Regions from separate parts of the Bacillus sp. JJ1609 genome, predicted to be linked through region 2. Evidence: riboswitches for the same ligand, from Rfam matches in the RefSeq annotation. Region 2 holds a riboswitch; the other holds the start of a gene.

Region 1 (12,234 bases), on a different contig from region 2:
ATAAAGTTCTGTTTATCATTTTTGTTCTGATTGATTTTCTATTTATCGGCCTTTCACTTTCTTCATTAGGAATTGCCCCGGAAGCGATGCATAAATTAGCTGCTGTTTCCGAACTGCTGATTTCGATTGCCAGCTTCTATGGATCCGCAGCTAGTGTATTGAATACTCATTTTGGAAAGGTGACACTTCCTGTCGGCAAGCCATTTGGAATTTTCAAATAAGCTCTTTCGTGATAATTTGAACACTAAGACCTTATTATGTTCAAACCATCGGAAAAAATTAAGCACAGCGTATTTTAATAATGCGAAAACAATTAATAGAAAAAGATAGATAAGCCCAAACTTATCTATCTTTTTTTTAAGTATTGCGCTTATTCATCCCATCTTGGGGAACAAATACTTTATAGATATACATACGAAACAAACATTGTCGGCAAAATTAAATTTTAGATAAAAAGATTTTAACCACCTTTGTCATTTATCCTTATAACAATAATTCAAATCGGGTGATCACATTTGGAAGTACAAGCATTGCACGAGGTTGAAAAATTAGCCTTAAAAAAGCAAAAGATCTTTAAGCAGAGTAAAGTTAGATACTTAGCCAGGGCTGCCCTGGCTTCAATGTTCATTGGATTTGGAGTAATCGTCGCCTTTAAAACAGGTAATTTTTTTTATTCGGAGCATTCTCCGTTTGCTTATCCAATGGCTGCCATTACTTTTGGTGCCTCGATCATTCTGATTGCATACGGTGGAGGTGATTTGTTTACGGGGAATACTTTTTATTACACCTTTGCAGCACTAAGGAAGAAGATGGCGTGGGCACAGGTGGCCAAGATGTGGGTATTCAGTTATATTGGCAATATTATTGGAGCTGCCGCTTTTGCTTTTCTTATCTACACGACAGGACTATTTAATGACCCGTCGGTGAATGGTTTCCTGTTGAGCGTAGCAGAAAAGAAAACACTCGCTCCGACAATGGAGCTCTTTTTCAGAGGAATCCTTTGTAACTGGCTCGTATGCCTGGCGTTTTTCCTGCCGATGTCGATGAAGGGTGACGGTCCCAAAATGTTCGCGATGATGCTTTTCGTCTTTTGCTTTTTCATCTCTGGCTATGAGCATAGCATCGCTAATATGTGTACATTCGCAATCAGCATGGTGATTGACCAGCCTGAGTCCGTTACTTTTGCAGGTGTAATCCATAATCTCATCCCTGTCACGATAGGCAACCTGATTGGCGGCGGGGTCATGATGGGCTGGATGTACTATTATGCCAACAAGCCGTTTTTTGAGGATTGATGAATGAACACAGCCTGATTTATGATGAAACTGAAATGGTTTCATCTTTTTTTTCGAATAAAAAACCTGGATATTTCCTCATATCCAGGTGAGTTTGATAGCTTCATTTCCAGGCTGACAAGTATGTTTTTCGATATTTCGAACTTCTTCAGTCTCAATCAATTCCAGGGCAGTTTGTTTAATCTGTTCATACGTTCAGGTGATCATCCAGTTTTTTCAACCCTGCCATCATGTCATAACGAATCAAGGTATATTTACTATTTTCATTGTGGACATCCATTCATTAATAGAAATACTTCTATGTTTTACCTCAGTGTTTTTGCTTGTAATAAGTGATGCCAAGAGCAAATGCAAGCACGGTTCCCTTTACAATATCCATCGCATAATAAGGAACTGACATCATGACCAGCCCATTTTGGAGAATTCCAATCAGTACGGCGCCGATGAAGGTACCGAACGCATTGGGCTTGCCTGCTCCCAGAACGGAAAAGCCGATGAAGGCAGCCGCTACGGAGTCCATTAAATACGGAGATCCAGCACTGATTTCCGATGTCATCACGCGGGATGCGAGAACAATCCCTCCAATAGCAGCAAACAATGCTGATAAAAGGTATGCCGCTGTCTTGTAACGGTTTACCGGTATCCCTGACAGTCTCGCAGCCTCTTTATTGCCGCCAATCACATACATATAGCGACCATGCTTTGTATAGGTCAGGAATATATGGACGACGATAACAGCTACAGCCATGATGAGGATGATCCAGGGCACCTGGCCGATTTTAGCAAAAATAGCGCTGATCGTTCCTGTAGAAAAGCTGCCATCAGGCATAATCATATTTTCTGAAACGGTGGCACCCTTCGTATAGGTGAGGGCCGTTCCTTGAATGATGAACATCATCGCCAGCGTCATCAGCATATCAGGGATTTTCAGTTTGACGATCATGAATGAATTGATTGCCCCGACAATCAGTGCAGCGGCAATTGCTGACAGAATCGCAATCAGCGTATTCTGCGAAAACCAGACAAACATTGAGATCACTACTGCGTTTGATAGTGATGCCACAGAACCGACAGACAAATCAAAGCCATCAACGGTTAACGAAATCGTAATGCCAATTGCTATGATGGTCACGATCGAAATCGATCTTAATATATTGATTAAGTTATCTCCATTGATAAAAGAAGGGTTCGCAGCCGCAAAAATGGCTATTAGGACAAAAATAGTCAGGATGGTCCCATACTTATATAAGAACTGGAACAATTCGAATGTCTTTTTCGGCTGTGTGTTTTGCTGCAAAGGGAGTTTGGCGTCCATCCTATCTGCCTCCTGTTGAATAAAATAATAGTTCTTCTTCGGTTGTCTTTGCCGTTTCAAGCTCTTTGACCGGCTCACCATCATAGAGGACATAAACCCGATTCGTGATCCCGATGATTTCTGATAGCTCAGAAGAAGCATAAATAACACCTTTCCCCTGGTCAGCCAGTTTTACAATCAATTCAAAAATGTCCCTCTTCGCACCCACGTCCACACCTTTTGTGGGTTCATCAAAAATGTAAACCTCAGCATCTGCGATCAGCCATCTTCCAATCGCAACTTTTTGCTGGTTGCCCCCTGAAAGATTTTCAACCTTTGCCGACTCTGTGGGTGTCTTGATTCCTAATGCGCTAATGTATTCCAGCGCTGTGTTCTTTTCGGCGCGTCTGTCGATAAAACTTAAGAACCTCGTGAATTTTTTCAGGTTAACGGCAGTCAGGTTTGAGGTGACTGATTCAGATACAAGAACACCCTCCTTGCGTCTTTCTTCGGGTACAAGGGCAATCCCAGCCTTTACGGCGGCATGCGGACTGTTCAGCCTAAGGTTTTTTCCTCGCAGCTTCACTGTACCTGTAACATTGGGAACAGCTCCAAACAAAGCCTTGCACAATTCAGTTTTACCTGCTCCAACCAGGCCGGCGACTCCGACAATTTCTCCCGCTTTTACATGAAGCCGGGTGTTCCTGACTTTATCTCCATCGCTCAGGCCATCTGCTTCAAGAAGAATTTCTCCGGTCCCGCTTTTCAGTAGCGGAAATTGGTCCTCAAGCTTGCGTCCAAGCATGTATTCAATCACCTGGTTCGCATTCACGTCAGAGATTTTCTTTCTAACAACAAACTCTCCGTTCCGCATGACAGTCAGTTCATCGCACAGTTCAAAAATTTCCGGCATCCTGTGGGAAATAAACACAATTCCTACACCCTTTTTAACGAGATCACGGACAATCCTGAACAGTTCCGTTGTTTCTGTATGGCTTAAAGGTGCTGTCGGCTCATCCAAAATTAAAAAGGTACAGTTGCTGGAAATTGCCCTCGCAATTAGCACAAGCTGCTTCTCGGCAAGAGTCAGCTCACCGGCCAGCTTCTTCACAGGAATATGAAGATTCATGCCGGATAGGATTTCTTCCGCTTGTTTAAAAAGCAGCTTCCAATTAATCCAATGCTTGTTTTCCATGTTCTGCACAGTCTGGTTCAGCATAATGTTTTCAGCCACTGTCAGCGAAGGAATGATCGCCGTATCGACCTCCTGGTACACCGTCTGGATTCCATGCAGCTGTGCATCTCCAGGCATATGGATGTCAATATTCTCTTCATTAAGGAAAATCTCGCCCGAATAATGTCCATAAGCTCCGGATAGCACCTTCATCAAAGTAGATTTACCGGCTCCGTTTGCCCCGATTAAAGCATGGATTTTCCCTGTTTCCGTGACGAAATCCACATGGTCGAGTGCCCGAACTCCAGGAAAATCAATTGTAATGCTTTTCATCTCAAGTTTCTTACCTGCCATACCGGAACCCCCTCTTCTATTAATCTGCAAAGCAGACACTCTCTTTAGGATGAGAGTGCCTGCAGATGTAGAGATTAATTTGTTGTCAGATATATTAGTGCTTTTTGCAATTAAAATGAACCATTTAACTCTGTAATGGAATCCCAATCGGTAGTAATAAAACTTCTTAAACATAAGGCTTTATTTCTTGTAGTGATCCTTTAATTTCCTCATCCAATCTTCTTCAAATGCATCTGATTGTCCCCAGCCTTCAATGATGTCTGCAAGATTGACCATGTTGACTGCATCTTTTGACTCCTGAAGTTTTTCCTGTGAGATCAGCGCTGCTTCAAGGTCATAAGTTGGAGGTGTATCTTCCCCTGCAAGCTTTTTCGCTAGGATTCTCATATTTACTGCGCCAATTAATTTAGGATCTACTGCTGCAGTATATTTCCACGAGCTGCCTTCTCCCTGGATTTCCTGAAGATCCGCGTTGGAGACGTCGATTCCATAGATTTTGATTTCATCGCGGCCGGCTTCCTTAATCGCACGGGCAGCACCAATTGCGAATGCATCCCAAGTTGCAAAAATCGCATCGATTTCCCCTTTAGGGTGTTTGTTCAGCATCGCTGCTACCGCGTTTTGAGTTTGGACGCTTGTATCGGCAGCTGCCACTCCGAATCTCTCAACCTCTTTAATTCCAGGGTTAGACTTCAATGTTTCCTGATAAACTTTATTTCTTCTCACCATTGGCGGAAAACCGTCAACCCAAAGGTAGACAATATTCGCTTTACCATTTTGTTCTTTTACGAGCTGATCTAGAGCTAGCTTTGCAAGTGCTTCATCATCCTGAGATGTAAGGGTGACCCCATCTACCTGTGCAATGTCTGCATTCGAGTCAAATGTAACAACACTCTTTCCCTTTTCAACAAGCTTTTTGACATCATTCACCGTAGCTGCATCGTCGCCGTGTGATATGAGGAATCCATCATAATCCTGCTGAAGCGCCTGGTTGATCGCATCATGGAATTTTGCCGTATCGCCATTTGCGGTGAATACGTCCACCTTAAACCCTAACGCTTCTCCCTCCGCTTTAGCGCCAGCTAAATACTGAGCAGTATGGTCATCGCCGCCAATCTTGCGGATGACCTTGATTTTCACTTCTTCTCCTTTAGCAAAGCGATCAGGAACACCTTCAACCGGTCCGCTCGCCGTCTTTGTTTCTCCACCGCCGCAGCCTGTCAGCAAAAGCGCTGCCGAAACTGCTGTTAAAAATACCTTTTTCAAACCATTTCTTTTCATCTCTTTTTCCCCCTTTAAAAATGATTTGCTTTTTCCAACCATATAAAAAAACCTCTCCAGAAAAGAGAGGTTTCATCAGCGTAAAAGAACAGACGGATTCTTCCTCCCTTATCTTTCAAAACATAAAAATGTTTTGCAGGATTTAGCACCAATTCCGTATGGAACGGTTGCCGGGCGTCACAGGGCCAGTCCCTCTGCCACTCTTGATAAGAGAATTTCTTTATTCAGTTAACGGAGCAAATCGATAAACTTACTTTAATCTCCTATACTCATATTGTCAATATTATTTCGAAAATTAAATTTTTATTCGTTTATTTGCTATAAACCTCTTTGACTGAATAAAAAAAAGAAAGATTCCCAATCAGGAATCTTCCTTTTCCAAGTTATTCCCCTCTGCCTGCCGCTGTCATCCATTCATATTGACGAAGTTTTACTTCATACAGTGTCAATGGATCGCGATACAACTCAGGGTTTACCCTCATTTTTTCAAGCTCATTCTTGCCATATTCAATTTCTGAACGTGCCTCTTCAACGGCCTGCTCAAGAGCAATGAAAGGCTGCTTGAAGAATAGATTAACATCACGTTCAATCGATTTTTCGAAAATCTCGAATTGCTGAAGGAACTTGTTCGCAATTGAAACGGCGATTTCATAGTAATCTTCGGTTTCAAGATAGGTTTTATAACGGTTGTACAGCATGTTATTATTTTGCGGCAGCACTCCAAGAAGCTTACCAGCACTCTTTAAAAAGAACTGCTGAGGGGTCGATCTGTGCATGATATTGACCTTTTCATAATAGACACCATTCGTCATCCGGTCAGCATCGCGGCGCCAGTCATCGAGCACTCTGAAATCACATTCGAGCTTAATCCGTTCATCCCCATACATCGCATTGAAGCTTTCAGCCATTTCATTCAGGTAGGACTGGCTATGGCCGAATTCATCTTTTGAAAATTGTACCCAGCCTTCTAGAGATTCATGGAACTTAGGCAGCACCGTGTTGTCTAGATACTCCTGGATTCGTATATTCATTTCTTTATCAATCTCATCATGGAGCCTTCCAAAATCGCTGTCTTCCGTCACTAAATCAGTACAGCCGCGAAGCAGTTCCGGAATTTTCTCGATGATTTCAGCGCGGGTATCGTCCTTGATTTTGCGGAACGATTTTTGGATAGAGCGTGATTTTTCCTCTTCAATATCTCCCAGCTGATTGATGGCTCCATTCAGCTTACCAACCATTTCTTCATTCCAGCTGATGGATTCCATATGGTTATTTTCAATTTCAATTCGTTTATCAAGCAAATAAGTGATTGCCCTTCTGACAAAGAATTGCAGTTTGGAAGTTCGCTCTTCTTCGAAGTTCATAGCGTTTCGATTTGTTTTGATAAATTCAGAGAAATCCTTTAGCTGCTGCTGCTTTTCATAATTTGAAGAGAAGGCAAACATTTTAGCTTCAGGGTAATATTGGCTGATTTCAGACCATGTATTATCAAATACTTCAATCGCTTCCTGCTGGCTGTAGATGACATCCATTTTATTCAAAAGGAAGTGGATCGGCAGGTTAGGAAAGTATTCCGAAATCTTCGAAAGGATATCTCTTTCCCTGTCTGTGAATGGGTCATTCGCATTCAGGACAAACAGTAAGCTATCTGCAAAACGCAGGTAATTGAACAGCGGATGCTTGTCATAATTATTGCGGTTGACTCCTGGTGTGTCGATTAAAGTGAGTTCATGCTCACGCAGGAACGGGAACTGGGCTTTAAAATCAATAACGGTTTCGTTCTTATGCGTTTGGCGGCGTACTCCAGCCACTTCCTGAAAATCATTTACATCCGTAATTTCACGTACAACTGAATCAGTAATCTCCAAGATCTCGGTATTTTGCTGATCGTTGAAACGAATGACAGCGGCTGTTGGCGCAGTAATTAGCTCTTCGCCAATGATTGTATTTACAAAAGAAGACTTTCCATTTCCGGATATGCCTGCAACCAATAGGTTATGGACATTGGACTCGTTCAGCTCCTGCACCATCCACTTGATCCGGTTGCCGACTTCGATTTCATGCTCTTCGGCCCACTTGATGATTGTCGTGAACAGGTTCATGCTATCCTCATAGCCATCGTGGTAATCACGCGAATTCAAGATGAGCGTCTCTGCATCATGGATAGCAGCGCCACTGATCGTTGATGGGAACACTTCGTTCCAGGCAATGATCGATGATGCTGAAACCAGGCTATTAGCCTGACTCGTGATCTTCAGCCAATTAGTAAGCATATCTGGAATCAAAGGTGAAATTTCCTTGATTAGCCGATCGCCATTAATCAATTCAAAGTAGGCATCCTGGTATACAGCCGAAAGCTGATTCCAGCCATCCCTTCTGTTTCCATCCATTCCACTGAACAGATGATTGAATTCTCGCAGCCATGTCATATAGGTTGTCTGGCCCCTGTAGCTTTGCCATAGTGAAACAGCCAGCCGTTCAAAACGGCTGCGGTCTACCTGGAATAATACAGATAAAGCCGTGTTGAAATATGCAGGTTCGAATGAGCTTGTATTTCCTTGATCGACATACTGCGTCAACACATCGAACCAGCGTGGCGAACCAGTGCGCACCCCTTCATTGACAGCCAGTTCAACAGCATTATCCCAATCGTGGTGCTCTTCAAAAAAGGCACGCGCAATCTCGGTCACTCCAGGATAGTCAGGATCCAGCGCCACAGCTTGCTTAATGACAGCTACCGCTTTGTCTAAACTTCCCTGTTCTATGTAAAGGGATAATAGCTGCAAGCCGCTTTCAATTCTCAAGACAGTGCTTTCTGTCTGGATGGAAAGATACAGATCCTCCGCAGAAGGCAGCAGGCCAAGCTCAAGAAACGCGTCGCCCATGTTCTTCTTCGCCCATGGCTCCAGCTCATTCGTGATGTTTTCCCATTTAAAGATCGCTGCTTCAAAATCCTTATTATGAAAATAAACCTCACCCTGTGCAAAACGAATGTAGGACAAATCAGGCATATCATTCTTTTGTTCAGCAAGGTACAGTTCTCCAAGCACGCGGACCGGATGGACTCGTTCTTCCGATCCCATATATGTTTCAAAATACGACTTTTTGATTAGTTGCTCCTCAAATGTCATGTCCTTCCTCCGACCTTATCATAATATGAATCAATAAAAAGAGCCCTCAGACTCCTTCAGGCAATTAAAGTAATCTTCTTAACATTTCCTTTTTCCTCAAGGCACCCGTCTTCAAACCTTATCATTGTATTCTATCAAACATATTTTCATTCAAGATTTCAGTTCTCTTTCAGTTATGCTACAAGCATTACGAAAATTGTAACCTTCTTAATATATCATCCAATAAAATACCATTTAACACTTTAAAGCGCTGGGGGTCTGACCCCCAGTGCATTAATGCGGTGATTTGTTGAGGGTCTGACCCCCAATCAATTAATGCGGTGATGCGGTGGTTTGTTGGGTTCCTTCTATATCTTTCGAACTATATCGGGGTTTTCTGGGGTAGGAATGAAGTTTGTCACACCGCTGATAGGGCAATATCATTATAATTGGTTTATATGATCGTTATGAAAGGGTGAATGTGATGCTCATATTGAAGGTTATGGGTGCTCCTATTGAACATATACAATCAGAACATATTAAGAAGATCGGCGGCAATTATTCTGTTTATCGAGGTAATAAATCCCTGGCTACCATCAAGGGCACTGAAAGTGAAGTCGAATTCCAGATTGACCCGTATCTTGACTTGGATGAATTTCAGTTTTTAAGAGACATTTTTCTTGAGCTTAGCTTTGGAAATGAGGCGGCGATCGACGAAAGGGGCTGCCAGCTGGGGTATCTTGAAAATGGTGAAAAAGCGTACTTGATAAAAAACTGGGAAGAGTGGAAAGCATTCTTGATGAAAGCAAAGCTTAAGACTCTTGAAGGGCAGAATGTCCAAGCTTTGAATAATGTTGGCGAGGAACTCGGATCTGGACTTCTCGCTGAATACGACATCTCGATAAATCCTTTCCGCATCACCAGCTGCACATTGATCACTCTGTTCGGCGAACGGATATTTGAAGGGGAAAATATAAGGATTGTGCCGACGAATCAGTTTAGCTAAATCTTGCTCATCTGCGTGAACATAAATAACGCCATAATAAAAAGCAGCTGGGATTCCCGCTGCTTTTCATTTACTTCTTATACTCTGCTTTTTTCCAAAAAAAGAATGCTCCCGTAGCTAATAAGGTAGAAACCAGCGCCACAGCTACAGCGATGTAGACACGCTCATCTTCATGCCCGTAATATCCCTCGATTGCATTTGAAAGGGAAACGACATTGAAAGCAAGGAACAGGAAAATCGAAATGAATGCTGCCCTTCTTTTATTCATGTCTTAATTCCCTCCCAACTGCAAATACCTTGCCATCCTTAATTTCAAGAAGGATTTTTGGCAATTCTCGCTGCGGCGGCCCTGCCATTGGCTGCCCGCTATCCACATTGAAATAACCTTTGTGGCATGGGCACAGCAGTACATTCTCCTTATGCTCGTAAAAGACTGGACACTGCAGATGTGTACACTTATTGTTATAAGCCACAAATTTATCATCAGGTGTTCGGACTAAAATCGCTGGCTCATTTTTCGTAGGATAGTTAAAGTTCCTTGACTCACCAATCGCTAAATCTTCAATGTCGGTGATCTCCACTCTTTTTACCTCACCATTTTCATCGCGCAAAAACGTGAAGATGCCAAATGGTGTCGTTGCAAGACCGATTGCAACAGTTGCACCAAAGGAGGCTTTCAAGAATGCCCTTCTATTCAAATGGACATCATCTTTCCTGTTCAGGTTTTCAATCAGCTTAATCATATCCTTGTCATCTTCATGATTAGACTGTTTCTTTTTATCATCATTCATGACCAAATCCTCCTGCTCATAGAGTTCATTGCACGATTAAAATTTCGCGTCGATTCTTTCTGCCAGGTTAAGATATTCCTTAAATAAAAGACTATTTTCCTCAGCAATGGCTGGCGTTTCACTGTTTTCATCGGCTTCCTGGATTGGCAGCTGAACCAGCAATTCCGTACCTAGCTGTGCAGCAAGCTCTTCACCGCCGCCTTTTCCAAAAATGAAATACTTCTGTTCGCTATCCTCTGGCTTAAAGTAGGACATGTTTTCAACAACGCCAATCACTTCATGCTTGCTCTTGATTGCCATTGCTCCTGCTCGTTCTGCAACAAAAGATGCAGCCTTATGAGGAGTCGTCACAACAATTTCCTTGCTCTGCGGAATCATCAAGTGCATATCAAGCGCCACATCGCCAGTGCCAGGAGGCATATCCAGAATGAAGTAATCCATTTCTCCCCAAAGGACATCTTCGGTAAAATGCTGAATCATCTTGCCGAGCATGGGCCCGCGCCAGACAATCGGCTCGTTATCCCTCACAAGGAAGCCCATAGACATGACCTTTATTCCGTTCGCTTCAACCGGGATGATTTTTCCGTTGAATGTTTTTGGCTTTGAATCTATATTAAGGATTTTCGGTACACTGAATCCGTATATATCAAGATCGATTATGGCAACTGACTTGCCTAGTTTTTGTAGCGCAAGGGCAAGGTTTACTGATAAAGATGACTTGCCTACACCGCCTTTTCCGCTAGTCACTGCCAGTACATTTCCTTTTAACATGTGAAGCACCTCTTTTTTTGAAGGTCAGGTTACTATTCCCTACCTTATATGAGTTTTATTGAAACCCAACTGGAAAAAATCATGTAGAATTTCCAGTTCGCCAATATAATAGTATTTTCGCCAATAAAGTTGTGAACTTCGCCAATAAAATCTTTTTTCCGCCAATAAACCTGTGAACTACGCCAATATAATCAGCTTTTCGCCAATAAAATTATTTTCTCTCCAATAACAAGATATCGTCAGATAAAATCAATCTAAATTTAGAAAAACGGAGCCGGCCCTAATGAACTTAGCGCTCTCTTTCGGCCGGCTCTTATTAAAATTATGATTGTGAATCCGTATAAACTCCGAAGAATTCAGGAACGTAATCCCATTTGTTCCCCTCTTGAGGCTTTTTGCCTTCTACAAGGTTCATCTGTGTACGTTTTCTGCGAAGTTGCTGCATTTCGTCGAAATCGATGAAGCGAATCGCGTCACTTGGGCAGACAGATGCACACATTGGCGCGATATCATGGCGTGTTCTGTCATAGCACATATCGCATTTGTACATTTTGTTCTTCTCAAAATCGAACTTTGGAATCCCGAACGGGCAACCAAATGTACAGTTGCGGCATCCAATACACTTTTCTTCCATCGCTGAAAGGACTACACCTTCATCCGTGATTTGGATGGCATTCGCCGGGCAGACACGCGCACATGCTGGGTCTTTACATTGCATACACAGCATTGGGAAAGTCTGGCGCGATTCTGTAAAATCAACATACTCAACATAGTTCCGTTCCTTCGCATCATGGTCCCCGCACTCACGGCAGGCTGCCTGGCAGGCACGGCATCCGATACAGCGTTCAAATTCGAGATACATTATTTTGTTCATTATAGCCGTCCTCCTATTTATTTAGCTTTTCGAGCTTAACAGCACAAACTTTAAATTCAGGCATCCTTGAGATTGGGTCCAATGCCGGGCTGGTCAGTTGGTTGACTGCGAGTTTTTTGCCCCAATGATATGGCACAAACATTGTATCCTTGCGAATCGCTTTTGTTATTTTAACCGGTGCGACCATATCGCCGCGCGGTGTTGTAAGCTTGACTCTTTCTCCATTTTCAATCTGGTAAGCGCTTGCCAATTCTGGATGCATCTCAACGAATGGCTCAGGACAT
Region 2 (12,234 bases):
GAATTCAGCATTCCTGCTGCTCGTCAGCGGCATTAGGCCAATATAAATTGGGACATCCAGATGCTTCGTTGCTTCGTAGGTTTCCAAAAGCAATTTTTCAGAGTAGATCGGTTGAGTAATGAAGTAATCTGCACCACAATGGATTTTTTTCTCCATTCTTAGTACAGCTTTTTCCAATGAGCGGACATTTGGATTAAACGCAGCCCCGACCGAAAAAGCTCCTTTTTGTCCAAGATCCTTACCTGAATAAGAGAGCCCAGAATTAAACTGTTTAATCATCTCAATCAGCTCAAAGGAGGATAAATCAAATACTGATGAGGCACCCGGAAAGTCACCAACACGTGCAGGATCGCCTGTGATGGCAAGCACGTCATGCAAACCGAGTGTATGCAGTCCCATCAGATGGGATTGAAGTCCAATAATATTACGATCCCGGCAGGTCAAATGCACAAGCGGACGCAAGCCGATATTTTCCTTAACCATGTGGCCAATGGCTGAATTCGAAATTCTTGGAGAAGCCAGCGAATTATCTGCGAGCGTCAAGGCATCTATGCCTGTTTCTTTTAAAGCCCTGGCTCCTTCGAAAAATCTTGTTGTATCCAGTTTGCGTGGTGAATCAAGCTCGACGATCACAGAGGGCCGTTCCTTCACTATTTGATGAAGTGGGGGAGTGGCTCTTATTATATCAGCTGATTTAACTTCAACCCTGGCTGTTTTTTTTACTACTACTCTCTTATCTGCAAGTGGCTTCAAACCTCTTAATTCCTCTGAAATAGCCCTGATATGTTCAGGGGTTGTACCGCAGCAGCCCCCAATTAGGCGAACACCTTGCTCGCGGAAGCTATGGGCTGACTTTCGGAAATAATCAGGGTTCCCCTCATAGTGGAATTGGCCATCAGTATAGGCTGGCAGGCCGGCATTAGGATAAGCAGAAAGGTATGCCTTTTTTGGCAGCTCTACCTGCTCCAGGCTGGCAATCATATGATGAGGGCCGAGCCTGCAGTTCAGGCCAACAATGTCTGCGCCTAGTGTTTCTAAACAATTAAATACATCCTGAAGAGGAGTCTGGTCCTGCATGATGCCTATTTCCTGAAGTGAAACCTGGGCGATGATCGGAAGGTCTGTTTCTTTGCGGGCAATCGCGAGCACCGTTTCGATTTCTTCCATATCATAAAAGGTTTCAAGCAGGATCCCGTCGACGCCCTCGAGAAGCAGACAATAAAGCTGCTCTCTGAAGCTTCTTTTGATTTCCTCAATTGGAATGGCAGAAGGTCTTATTCCCCGGTTCCCGCCAATCGTGCCCAAAACATACGCTTTTTTGTCCGCTGCCTTGCGGGCAAGCTTGACAGCCGCACAGTTGATTTCTTTAACTTGATCCTCGAGGCCATATCTTTCAAGTTTTATATAATTTGCTGCGTACGTATTTGTCTGGATTAAATTTGCACCTGCATCCATGTACGCCTTATGGATACGAACTATATCCTCGGGATGAGAAATATTCAATTCTTCAATACAGGTTCCTGCACCGTAAGAATAGAGAAGGGTGCCAATTGCTCCATCCGCTATTAAAATTTCATTTTCTAACCGTTTCAGGAAGCTCATTTTACTGCCTCCTTGTGTGGTGTTTCTTTGGTAACACATATTAATGCCTGCTCGAAGTCCTTGATCAGATCATCCGCATTTTCAAGTCCAACCGATAGCCGCAGCAGGCCGTCACTGATTCCGCGTTTTTTTCGTTCATCCTCCGGCATGGCTGCATGAGACATTTTTGCAGGGTAGGAGATGATCGATTCGACTGCTCCAAGACTGACCGCAAACACTGGCAGCTTTAGATTTTCTATGAATCTCTTTAATTGCTCCACATTCTCAAGCTCAAAAGAGAGCACTGCACCTGGACCATCAGCCTGATGGCGTTGTACGTTATACTGAGGATGCTCAGATAGACCAGGATAATACACGTTTTTAATAGAAGGTTCATTTTTAAGGAAATGAGCAATCTTAACCGCACTGTCCTGTGACTGGTTCATCCTCACTGATAATGTTTTAATGCCTCTCATTACCAGCCAGGCATCCTGTACTCCCAGGATTGCACCAAACGAGTTTTGCAGGGAATAAAGCTTATTTCCGAGATCATTATTTTTAACAACAGCTAGACCGGCAACGGTATCACTGTGTCCTGACAAGAATTTCGTTGCGCTGTGGAGGACAAGATCCGCTCCAAGCTCCAGTGGTCTTTGTAAATAGGGAGTCATGAAGGTATTGTCGACAAATGTATAAACTCCATGCTTCTTTGCAATTTTGCTAATCGCTTGAATGTCAGTAACCTTAAGCAAAGGATTCGATGGTGTTTCTACATATAGTAATTTCGTATTGGGCTTGACCGCTTTTTCTACTGCATCAAGATCTGTCATATCAACAAATGTATGTTCAATGCCAAAACGGTTGAGTACCTGTGTCACCATCCGGTAGCTTCCGCCATAAACATCCTCCGTCACTACAATATGGTCCCCCTGGGAAAAGAGGAGAAAAGCCGTCGATATGGCTGCCATACCAGAAGAGAAGGCAAAACCTCGAGTCCCGCCTTCGAGTTCAGCAATGATCTCTTCAAGTGCTTCCCTGGTGGGATTTAGACTCCTGCTGTAATCGTACTTCCCAAAATGGTCTACAGAATGCTGGTGAAAGGTGGAGGCATGCTGGATTGGAACGCTGACTCCTCCGGTAGCTGGGTCTACTTTATGCTTATTATGAAGGAGTCTTGTATCAAAGGTGTAACAGTCGCTCATACTTTTGCCTCCTGTTCAGCTCTTTTAAAAGCATTTTCTAAATCAGCCAGTAAATCTTCAGCATTCTCAATACCCACCGAGAAGCGAAGCAGACGATCGCAAACTCCGATTTTTTCACGAATTTCAGCAGGAATGTCTGCGTGGGTCTGTGTAGCAGGGTAGGTGATAAAGCTCTCAACACCCCCAAGACTTTCTGCAAAGGTGATGGTGGACAAGCTTTGTAAAAACGGATTCACCATCGAAGAGGATTTCACCCTGAAAGAAATCATCCCGCCCCTGCCAGGATAAAGGACATCTGTGACGGCATCATGTTCCTTTAAATAATCCACCAGATGAATTGCGTTTCGTTCATGACGCTCCATCCTTAATGACAAGGTCTTCATCCCCCGAATAAGAAGCCATGAATCAAAGGGACTAAGCACAGCGCCGCCTCCATTGTGATGAAGGAATAGAGAATCACACAATGACTTTCCTTTGGCAACAATCAATCCCGCCAATACATCATTGTGACCCCCAAGATACTTAGTGGCACTATGGATAACGATATCTGCTCCAAGGGTGATCGGTTTTTGCAGCAGGGGAGTATAAAACGTATTGTCGACAATCAACAACAGCCCATTCGTCTTTGCGATGTCTGCGATTGCCTCGATGTCTGCCTGCTCCATCAGAGGATTTGTCGGTGTCTCTACAAAAAGAGCCTTCGTTTTCGGAGTGATTGCTGAGGCGACTTCATCCAAATCAGCCATATCGGCATATGTACAATTTAATCCCCATTTTTTGAAGCCTTGCTCCAGAAGTCGATAGGTTCCGCCATATAAATCCTTCGATACGACCCACTCATCACCATTCTGAAATAGGGAAAGGATCGTCCAGATAGCAGCCATGCCTGAGCTGCAGGCAAACCCGCGGTCACCTTCTTCAAGGTCTGCAATTGCTTTTTCAAGAATTTCCCGGGTAGGGTTTCCTGTGCGGACATAGTCATATCCGCTCGACTGACCGATTCCTTCATGACGGTAGGCTGTCGTTAAATAAATAGGGGGATTGACTGCACCAGTCGCAGTTTCACTCCTGTTGCCAAGCTGTGCTAATTTCGTTTCGATTTTTACCAATAAACTCACTCCTGATGTTTTTAGTCTTTTAGATAAAATAAAAAAGCCTTCTATAAGAAGAAGACTTTGATAATTACGAGTCATTCTCCTTATCTGCCAAGTTTTAAAAAACTTGCTGGAATTAGCACCTTTTCAACAAAAAGTTGATGGTTGCTGAAGCTTCATAGGGCCAGGACCCTCTGCTTCTCTGGATAAGAAATTATAGAATTATTAAATTTCTCTAAATATTACAACCTTTTATAACTGCTGTCAACAGTTAATTAAAGCGCTAAAGTGATTGAGTGTATTAACCGTTTAGGTTTTTTAATAATCAATTAAGAGAGAAGCGGAACCGCTAAGACTGGAATTATGATTAAAAAATAATTAATTGTCGTTCGAAAATAACTACTCATATCGTTGACAAGTAACTAATAAAAGCGATTGGGGCCTAAAAATGCTAATAGGATAAAAACAGGTCACCAATGAAGTCCATTGGCGCCCAAAAAAGCACGGTAGGGGATAAACAGGTAACCAATAAAGGCTTTTGATGTGAAGATAGTGATCCAGAATAAAAAGGGGTTGCCAAAAAGAGAAATTACCGCCAGAAGATGTCTGCAATCAAACCTATAATCTAGTAAAATGAAAAAACTGACTCAAGAAGTTCCTAAACTTCTTAAGTCAGTCTCTAAAAATGAAACTCTATTAATTTACACCAACTGCGTCAAATGCTTTGTTAACAGAAGTTACTTCTGCAGATGAAGCACCATAAAGATCTGTGGCAGCCTGTACAAGTCCAGCTCTTGCCTGGCTGAAGTTTGTTGAAGATGTGAAGTATACTGTGTTAGCACGATAGAAGATTGCTCCCAGTTTATCAGTGCCAACTCCCTGTACTGTCACACCATAATGTGTTCCGCCTTGACTTAGAAGGTAAGCAGCCTTGTTGATGATTCCGCTGTTTGTATGAACGCCGCCATTATCGGATGTACCAGTATAACGCTTGGAATAGTGGTCAGGATCACCATATTTAGTTGGGTCGCTCATTGAACGAAGAGCATCTCCAGCTGTATTAGGTGTGTAGATATCCTCGCCAATTTCAAAATCCGGATTGTTATTGGTATGGAATTCAAGTATTGTGCCAAAGATATCAGAAATCGCTTCATTTAAAGCGCCAGATTCATACTGGTAAACAAGATCGGAACTGAAATCTGTTACAGCATGTGTCAATTCGTGTGCTACAACATCAAGACCGCCTGAAAGTGGGACGAAAGTGGTTCCGTCTCCATCACCATAAACCATTTGAGCGCCATTCCAGAAAGCATTATTATAATTTCTGCTGTAGTGTACAGAAGATTTCAAAGCTGCTCCTTTATTGTCATAGGAATTGCGGTTAAACACATTTTTATAATAATCATATGTTTTGCCTGCGTAGAAGTGGGCATCAACGGCAGCACCATCATATTTCACATTAAGATTGTTATCCGCATCCATCCATAAAGAGCCAGGAGTTGTTTGACGATTTTTTGCGTCATACGTTAATACACCTGAACCGCGAGTGTTGTCCTGTAGATAATAAGCACCATTAGAAAGTAAAGTATTCAACGTTTTAGTATCACCTAGAACTCCGACTCCAGAACCGACTGTGTTCGAGCCTGTCAAAGAAGGATCCGTTTTGCCGGCAGTGTCGATTGCATTATATTTATTGATGATTTCACCTGTCTCAGCATTGATAAAATATTGATAGTTTCCTGGTTCAGGGCTTAAGAAATTTAGTGTTACATGATATGCATAAACAGCTTGATCAGCAGTAGGGTAGACTACTAATTCAGCAGTTGGATCTTGCTCATAAACCGGCTGGAAGCCTAAATCATCTACAGCCAATTCAACTGCCTGCTGCTCAGACTTTTTGTTTGCTTTTTTAACAAGCTTGCTGCTTAGCTCTTTGCTTAAAGTCCCACTGAATACTTGAAGTACGCCATTTCCGTCAACTTTGGCAACCTGTGTTGCTCCCCATACTGTCACGCCATTATATACTTGCTGCAGGCGAACCACATCTCCGCCCAGCTTGTCAGCTTCCTGTGATTTTACAATGAAACTATCTGCAGATCCTAGGTTATATTTTCCCTTGGAGTTCTTGAGATAATCAAGCACTACATCTTTGGCAGCCTTTGCTGAAGGATTTGTCAGTTTACCGGCAACGAATTCCGGTGAACCCTGGCTTTTCGTGTATTTGTTTGATTGAGAATCTGGTGATGCAGCTGCAAAACCGGTTGCACTTACCAAACCACTTAGTGCTAGGCTTGCTGAAAGACTTAGTGCTACGACATTCTTCTTCAAATAAATTCCTCCTAAAAATGTATGATGATAGACTCTAACTAATAAAAATTAGTAGAGTAACATATTTATACTTTAATTATCAGAACATTTCAACTAATATCTCTAATTTTGTCGAATCGATAGGTTGGGAAATTTTTTGGTCAGGAATAGTGTATTGAAATCTGCTAAATCGAATCCCGTTTATTAGCTATGATTGCTGACTTTTAAAGGAAATTGATAAGTTTTAAAACTGTAGTCAGGGATGGTGAAAAAGATAACAAGTAAAATTTTTTTTTTTTACAAGCCTTTCCATTCAAATTCCTTTTTTATAGCACACTTATGACCATGGAAAAAAACAGGCATTGTTGCAGGATACAATTACTTAAAATGATTTGATATAGTAGTAAAGGAAAAAGGGAGGATCATCAATGAAAAGGATAAAATATTATATATTTGCGACATTCATCATCCTAGCATATTTGTTTTTGCCTGGAATGGCATCAGCCCATAATGGCGGGCTTGATGAGCTTGGTGGGCATTTTCGCAGTGCGGATTGTGTCTATCTGCTCCATGAGCCAACCAAGATCGCTAAAAGTGCATCAAATATGGAGGACTTAATCAAGTTAATCAAGCAGTACAACAGTAATGCTTGTGCCCAAGATTTAAATGAAAGTAAAGTAGAACTTGATGGATATATTTTTCCAAAAGCAGGGAATACAGTACATAACTCTGAACAGAATGCCAGCAATTCCACAGCCTCACCATCGAAAGGAATACCCCAGCTCGGAAAAACATATGCTGCTAAACTAGTGGATTGTATTGATGGGGATACAGCAGTATTTAACGTTAACGGAAAAGAATATAAAACTCGTTTTTTGTATATCGACTCACCTGAGAGTACAACCTCATTAGAACCGTTTGGACCAGAGGCTGCTGAGTTTACATGTTCATTTTTGAAGCAAGGCAAAATCACACTTGAAACTGATGGCCGTAATTTGTTTGATAAGTACGGTCGTCTGCTGGCTTGGGTATGGGTAGGGGACAAGCTTCACCAGGAAGAAATTACAAAGGCTGGATTGGTCGAGGATTTCTACGACTATGGAAACTACAAATATGAAAATCGCATATGGGCGGCCATGGATTACGCCAAGTCAAATCACAAAGGTCTGTATGCTTCATCTAAACCGCGGAAAGAAGAGAATCAGTATGATCAGCCTGACGATCAAACGATGAAGAATCCGGAGCAATCTGAAAAAGAAGCTAAAAAGACTGAAGAGAAAGGTGATGAAAAAGAAGGCAAAGGCAAATCAGTGCAAACATCAGAAGGATCTGAATCTGAAGAAAAAGGACTTAGAGGCTGGGGCTTCCTTGCAGTACTAATGATTGCTCTGCTCTTTTACTTCATCAGGAAGGGGCGCTAGGGTCCAATGACGAGAATCAAGAATGGTTTAAAATCATGCCATGTCTTCTATATGCCCCTTATAAAATTTTATCTTTCTTCGACGGATTCGTGAAATGATTATTCTAATTATTGCTAAAAAAAGTGATAATAAAACAATCATTTGTATACCACAGCTAAAGGCTGTGGTATTTTATTATTAAAAACTGATTTCGGAATATTAAAAAATTTTTATGCTTGCTGGAGGAAAATACCGTGTTGGAGAAAAAAATTAAATTGAAGAATTCAATCTCCTTGAATGTTAGTTATACAGAAGTAACCAATGAAAAACCCTACTTGCTATTACTTCATTTCAGCGGGGGAACATCTGCTATTTGGAATGGAGTTGTACCACACCTTCAAGAAGACTTTAATCTGATAATCCCTGATTTGCGGGGGCATGGGAAATCAGATAGACCAGTTTCAGGCTACCATATTGATGATTTGGCAGGGGACCTTCATCTTTTATTAATGGAATTTAAAGTTACTCGGTGTCATGTCGTCGGCAGTTCAATGGGTGCAGAAGTCGGCTTAAGCCTTGCTGCCACACATCCACAATTAATAGAATCGCTTGTATGTGAGGGAGCTTTAACAAATGAATTTGGAGAATATGGTTTGATGGATGGTAATGATTTTGAAATTAAGCAAGAAAAGGAGAGGCTGCGAAGTCAACTGACAGAAAGGAAGGAAATTGTCTTTCCAAACAGAGAAGAATTTGTACATCATTATAAGAATCCATTGGAAAAACAAGGGCTTTGGAATGATTATTTTCATATTTTTATAGAGAGCTGTATGGAAGAAACAAGTGATGGCCGTTTTGTCCATTTCTATAAAAATTATGTCAGGAATGAATATATGGATAGCTATTGGGACATGATGTTCGAGAAATATTACAAGCAAATCTTCTGTCCTGTCTTATTTATGCCAAGCGAAGCTGATTGGAGCAATTCAAAGATAAAGCAGAATCTCCACTACTTTTCCGGTTTTCTGGAGTCATTCGAAATAACGCTTTTAGATCAATCTTTGCATGCTTACGTGTGGATGCAAATGCCAGAAAAAGCTGCTGCAACCGTTAAAGAATTCTTGGAGAAACAGCTGCAAAAGGTTTAATAAATAACTAGGATGGCGAAACTCGCCATCCTATTTTAATGTGATAAGTTAGTATAAAATTCACTTCAAGAATTGGCCAGCTCCAGCGCTTGTCGGGGCTGACCAAGGCGCTTGCGCTTTTCTTATGGAATGACAACTCTTAACAACTTAACAAATTCATCAGGGTCGTTCACCTGGTAAAGTACTTTTTCATGATTAAATACTGCATAATATGGAAGGGTAGTAATCTCCAATTCAGGGAACATCGCTTGAGCATCCTCTACACTTCTTGCTGTCCTTGATTGAGCTTTGTGAATATAGCGGTTTTTCACCTTTTCAAGGGACCAATTATCCTGCTGCTGGCTATCATCGTGGATCTCTAATACTGCTAATTTGCCTTTTTCCTCAGCAAGCTGATGCTGATAAGAAATCGTTTTTTCTATTATTAAGGGAAATGTATAATGAAATTCTTGATTTCCAAAGCTTGCACGTATAATGACTGTCTGTTTACCGGGAATATTATTAAAGGTGTATTGGTTATTCATCAGACTGTTGAATTCAGACATTCCTTGTTCTAAATCATAATTGGCCTGAAATACTGCTATTTCAGCACGAGCTGGTTCCTCAGAAAAAGAAATGTCAAGTGTACTGAAAGGCTTGACTGTAAGCGACTGTATATCACGGAACATTATTGGCGGTTCGTTTTGGTCGATAATACTACCAGTCCCTTGATCAATCCAATCATAAATACCTGCTTTGTACTCAACAGGTTCTCCAGCAATTAGAAGCTGCACGTCAGGAGCCTTTGCAAAAGTGGTTGATCCCCCCCTAGTTTTTCCTTCTTCAGCTGTCTGAAACCAGTCATGTGAAACAGCTATTAAAACAGCTATTATAACGAATACATAAGGAAGCCATTTATTTTTCATTCTTGTTATTCTCCAATCTCTAAAAGCTTTGCTATTTCTTTTTTGTATAGTGGTTTTTCAAGGTAATTTAAACTATCGGTGTATCTACTTTAGGATGAAGTTTATTCAATCTACTGAGACTAACAGAACAGCTCATACCCCTAACAAAACTAGGTACTCCATAATTAACTGTTTCTTCCAATATAAATGAACAAAAGTCAATTGAATAGATATACCTTGTTTGAAAAGGGAATTTGATTGCGCTTGCAACCGGATTATATTAGTATCGTACTGAATACATTTGGTGGTGTTGCAGTGGAAATTACAAAACATTTACTTCTGAATCTGTCGCTTTTAATTGTACTGCTGTTTTTCACACAGCTGGTTATTGAGAGTCAGGCGAATGAAAAAAACAGGCTTGGCTTGCAAATACTTTATTTTATCTTATCGATTTTAATTTGTTTTATTTTCTCATTTGAAACACGCGACGGTATACGCTTTGATCTTCGACAGGTGCCTATGATCCTCGGAAGCCTATATACAGGACAAGGATTTTTGCTTGCTGGTGTGACCATACTCATGCGTGGATTCATGGGAATCAATGATGGTTTTTGGGCTTCTGCGGGAGTTTTTATCGTTCTTGCATTCGTACTTACGTGGATTAGCAGTTGGTTTTCACGCCTTTCGCTCAATCAACGGGTAGGCGTTTCCATACTGGCCACAGTCATAACTTCGTTAGTGCTGATGCAATTAATCGGTATTGTCACGGAACCAATCACACATCCGGAGGCATGGATCAGTTTCCTTGTGATTCCTGCTATAACTACAGGACTTATAAGTTACTCAATTGAAACGATTCGACAATCCTTCCTGATCCGTCAAAAGCTGGCGAAAGCAGACAAAATAGAGGTAGTAAGCCATCTTAGCGCAGCGATTTCACATGAAATCCGGAATCCATTGACAACGGTAAAGGGTTTTCTTCAGCTGCTTGGCGAACAATCCTATCCAGAAGAAAAGAAACAGGAATTCATAAAGATAGCTGTTGATGAGCTTAATCGAGCAGAACAGGTAATTAATGATTATTTAACTTTTGCCCGTCCTGCTTTTGAAAAAGTTGAAGACATCGACGTGGAAAAAGAGTTAAATCATGTATTGAATGTGCTGAAGCCTCTCGCTTATTTGAATGATATAAAGATCAAACGTAAGTATACATCTGGTTTGGTTATATCTGGAGATCGTTCGAAATTCCAACAGGGCTTCATCAATCTCATTAAGAATGGTTTTGAAGCAATGCCTGATGGTGGCGAACTCACAGTACAAACCTTCCTTACGGGGCATACAGCCCATATCTTTATATCAGATAATGGAATCGGGATGAATGAGGAACAAATTAACCGACTTGGCGAGCCTTACTATACCACAAAAGGACAGCAGGGGACCGGGCTTGGTATGATGGTCACTTTCAGTATCTTCCGAGCGATGAAGGGTAAAGTAGAAGTAAAGAGCCAGGTGGGAAAGGGCACGACATTCCATATGAAATTTTCTATCCAGTCCGAAAAGTAAGAGGAATCCTTCTGCACAGGCAGGAGGATTCTTTTTAAAATACTTTAGGAAGATGTTGTTTATTAATATACCTTTAATTGGTGCAGAAGAGAAATGACTCCTTGGAAAAGATCATCTTCCATGTGATCGACCGCAGCGTAATTAAAAATGAACAAGTATAATAGATACCAGTCTGGACCTGCTATTTTGCTTACATATGACACGAAAAAGCGGATTGACAAGTTTCTCTTTTCTTGACATTTATATCCAATATTGCTATATTTATAGTAGCACTTTGCACGTGTTAGGCATTATGCAATTTGCTTGTTCTAATGTTTGAAAACGTTTGAATGAGTCAAGCAGTGAGGAACTAAACGTTGTGATTTGCTAAATTTAAATCATGGCTTGTTCAGCCGATCTAGGAGGATTTTTTTTTATGAAAAACGGTAAAGTTAAATGGTTTAATGCAGAAAAGGGTTTCGGTTTCATCGAAGCTGAAGATGGCAACGACGTTTTCGTTCACTATTCAGCAATTCAAACAGAAGGATTCAAAACATTAGAAGAAGGCCAAGAAGTATCTTTCGAAGTTGTTGAAGGTGCTCGTGGACCACAAGCTGCAAACGTTACTAAACTATAATTATCATATTAGACCTTCCAGTCCAGCCATCACAGGCTGGACTTTTTATTTTTACATAAAATTTACAATTCAATCGAAACTTTTCCAATATGTAAAACGTACCTATATCAAGACATTTTTCCAGCTAAAGGGGGAGGCATGTAATGGGGATTTTTTTAACTGTCACAGCAGGAGCTTTACTCATAGTCTCAATTGCTTTTTATAAAAAAAAGGGAAAACAAAATAAGGCATTAATGAAGGAAAATATACCTGAAAATCTTGGCTTGCTTAATGAGGTACCTACTCAAAAATTAATAAATAAACTGAATCAAGCTCTTTCATACGAATATATGAACCAGGTTAAAATCCGTTTTTTAAGTGAACATCCCGAAATAAGTGAGGACGAGTTTGAGTGGAGAATGTTTGAGTTAAAAAGGTATTTTTTACTGAATTCAATCAT

The links. A riboswitch is a leader RNA that binds a small molecule or an ion and turns the genes downstream of it on or off. The one in region 2 is predicted to bind S-adenosylmethionine.
Region 1: it holds a riboswitch for S-adenosylmethionine, as region 2 does, so the genes downstream of both, V7654_RS19675 (sugar ABC transporter substrate-binding protein) here and V7654_RS11850 (methionine biosynthesis PLP-dependent protein) in region 2, are expected to answer to the same signal.

The regions. Positions count from the first base shown of each region.
Region 1 covers NZ_JBALSS010000028.1:16,657-28,890, forward strand. The annotation lists gene V7654_RS19655 (acetate uptake transporter) at 1-221, shown strand, start outside; gene V7654_RS19660 (formate/nitrite transporter family protein) at 516-1,295, shown strand; gene V7654_RS19665 (ABC transporter permease) at 1,606-2,610, opposite strand; gene V7654_RS19670 (sugar ABC transporter ATP-binding protein) at 2,612-4,117, opposite strand; gene V7654_RS19675 (sugar ABC transporter substrate-binding protein) at 4,298-5,398, opposite strand; SAM riboswitch class I at 5,504-5,611, opposite strand; gene V7654_RS19680 (dynamin family protein) at 5,782-8,529, opposite strand; gene V7654_RS19685 (hypothetical protein) at 8,993-9,514, shown strand; gene V7654_RS19690 (hypothetical protein) at 9,585-9,782, opposite strand; gene V7654_RS19695 (ubiquinol-cytochrome c reductase iron-sulfur subunit) at 9,775-10,305, opposite strand; gene V7654_RS19700 (Mrp/NBP35 family ATP-binding protein) at 10,342-11,076, opposite strand; gene V7654_RS19705 (4Fe-4S dicluster domain-containing protein) at 11,399-11,950, opposite strand; gene fdhF (formate dehydrogenase subunit alpha) at 11,964-12,234, opposite strand, start outside.
Region 2 covers NZ_JBALSS010000013.1:56,816-69,049, forward strand. The annotation lists gene V7654_RS11840 (bifunctional homocysteine S-methyltransferase/methylenetetrahydrofolate reductase) at 1-1,602, opposite strand, end outside; gene metC (cystathionine beta-lyase) at 1,599-2,783, opposite strand; gene V7654_RS11850 (methionine biosynthesis PLP-dependent protein) at 2,780-3,892, opposite strand; SAM riboswitch class I at 3,979-4,090, opposite strand; gene V7654_RS11855 (M4 family metallopeptidase) at 4,574-6,205, opposite strand; gene V7654_RS11860 (thermonuclease family protein) at 6,613-7,605, shown strand; gene V7654_RS11865 (alpha/beta fold hydrolase) at 7,839-8,732, shown strand; gene V7654_RS11870 (hypothetical protein) at 8,855-9,637, opposite strand; gene V7654_RS11875 (HAMP domain-containing sensor histidine kinase) at 9,932-11,179, shown strand; gene V7654_RS11880 (cold-shock protein) at 11,595-11,795, shown strand; gene V7654_RS11885 (hypothetical protein) at 11,939-12,234, shown strand, end outside.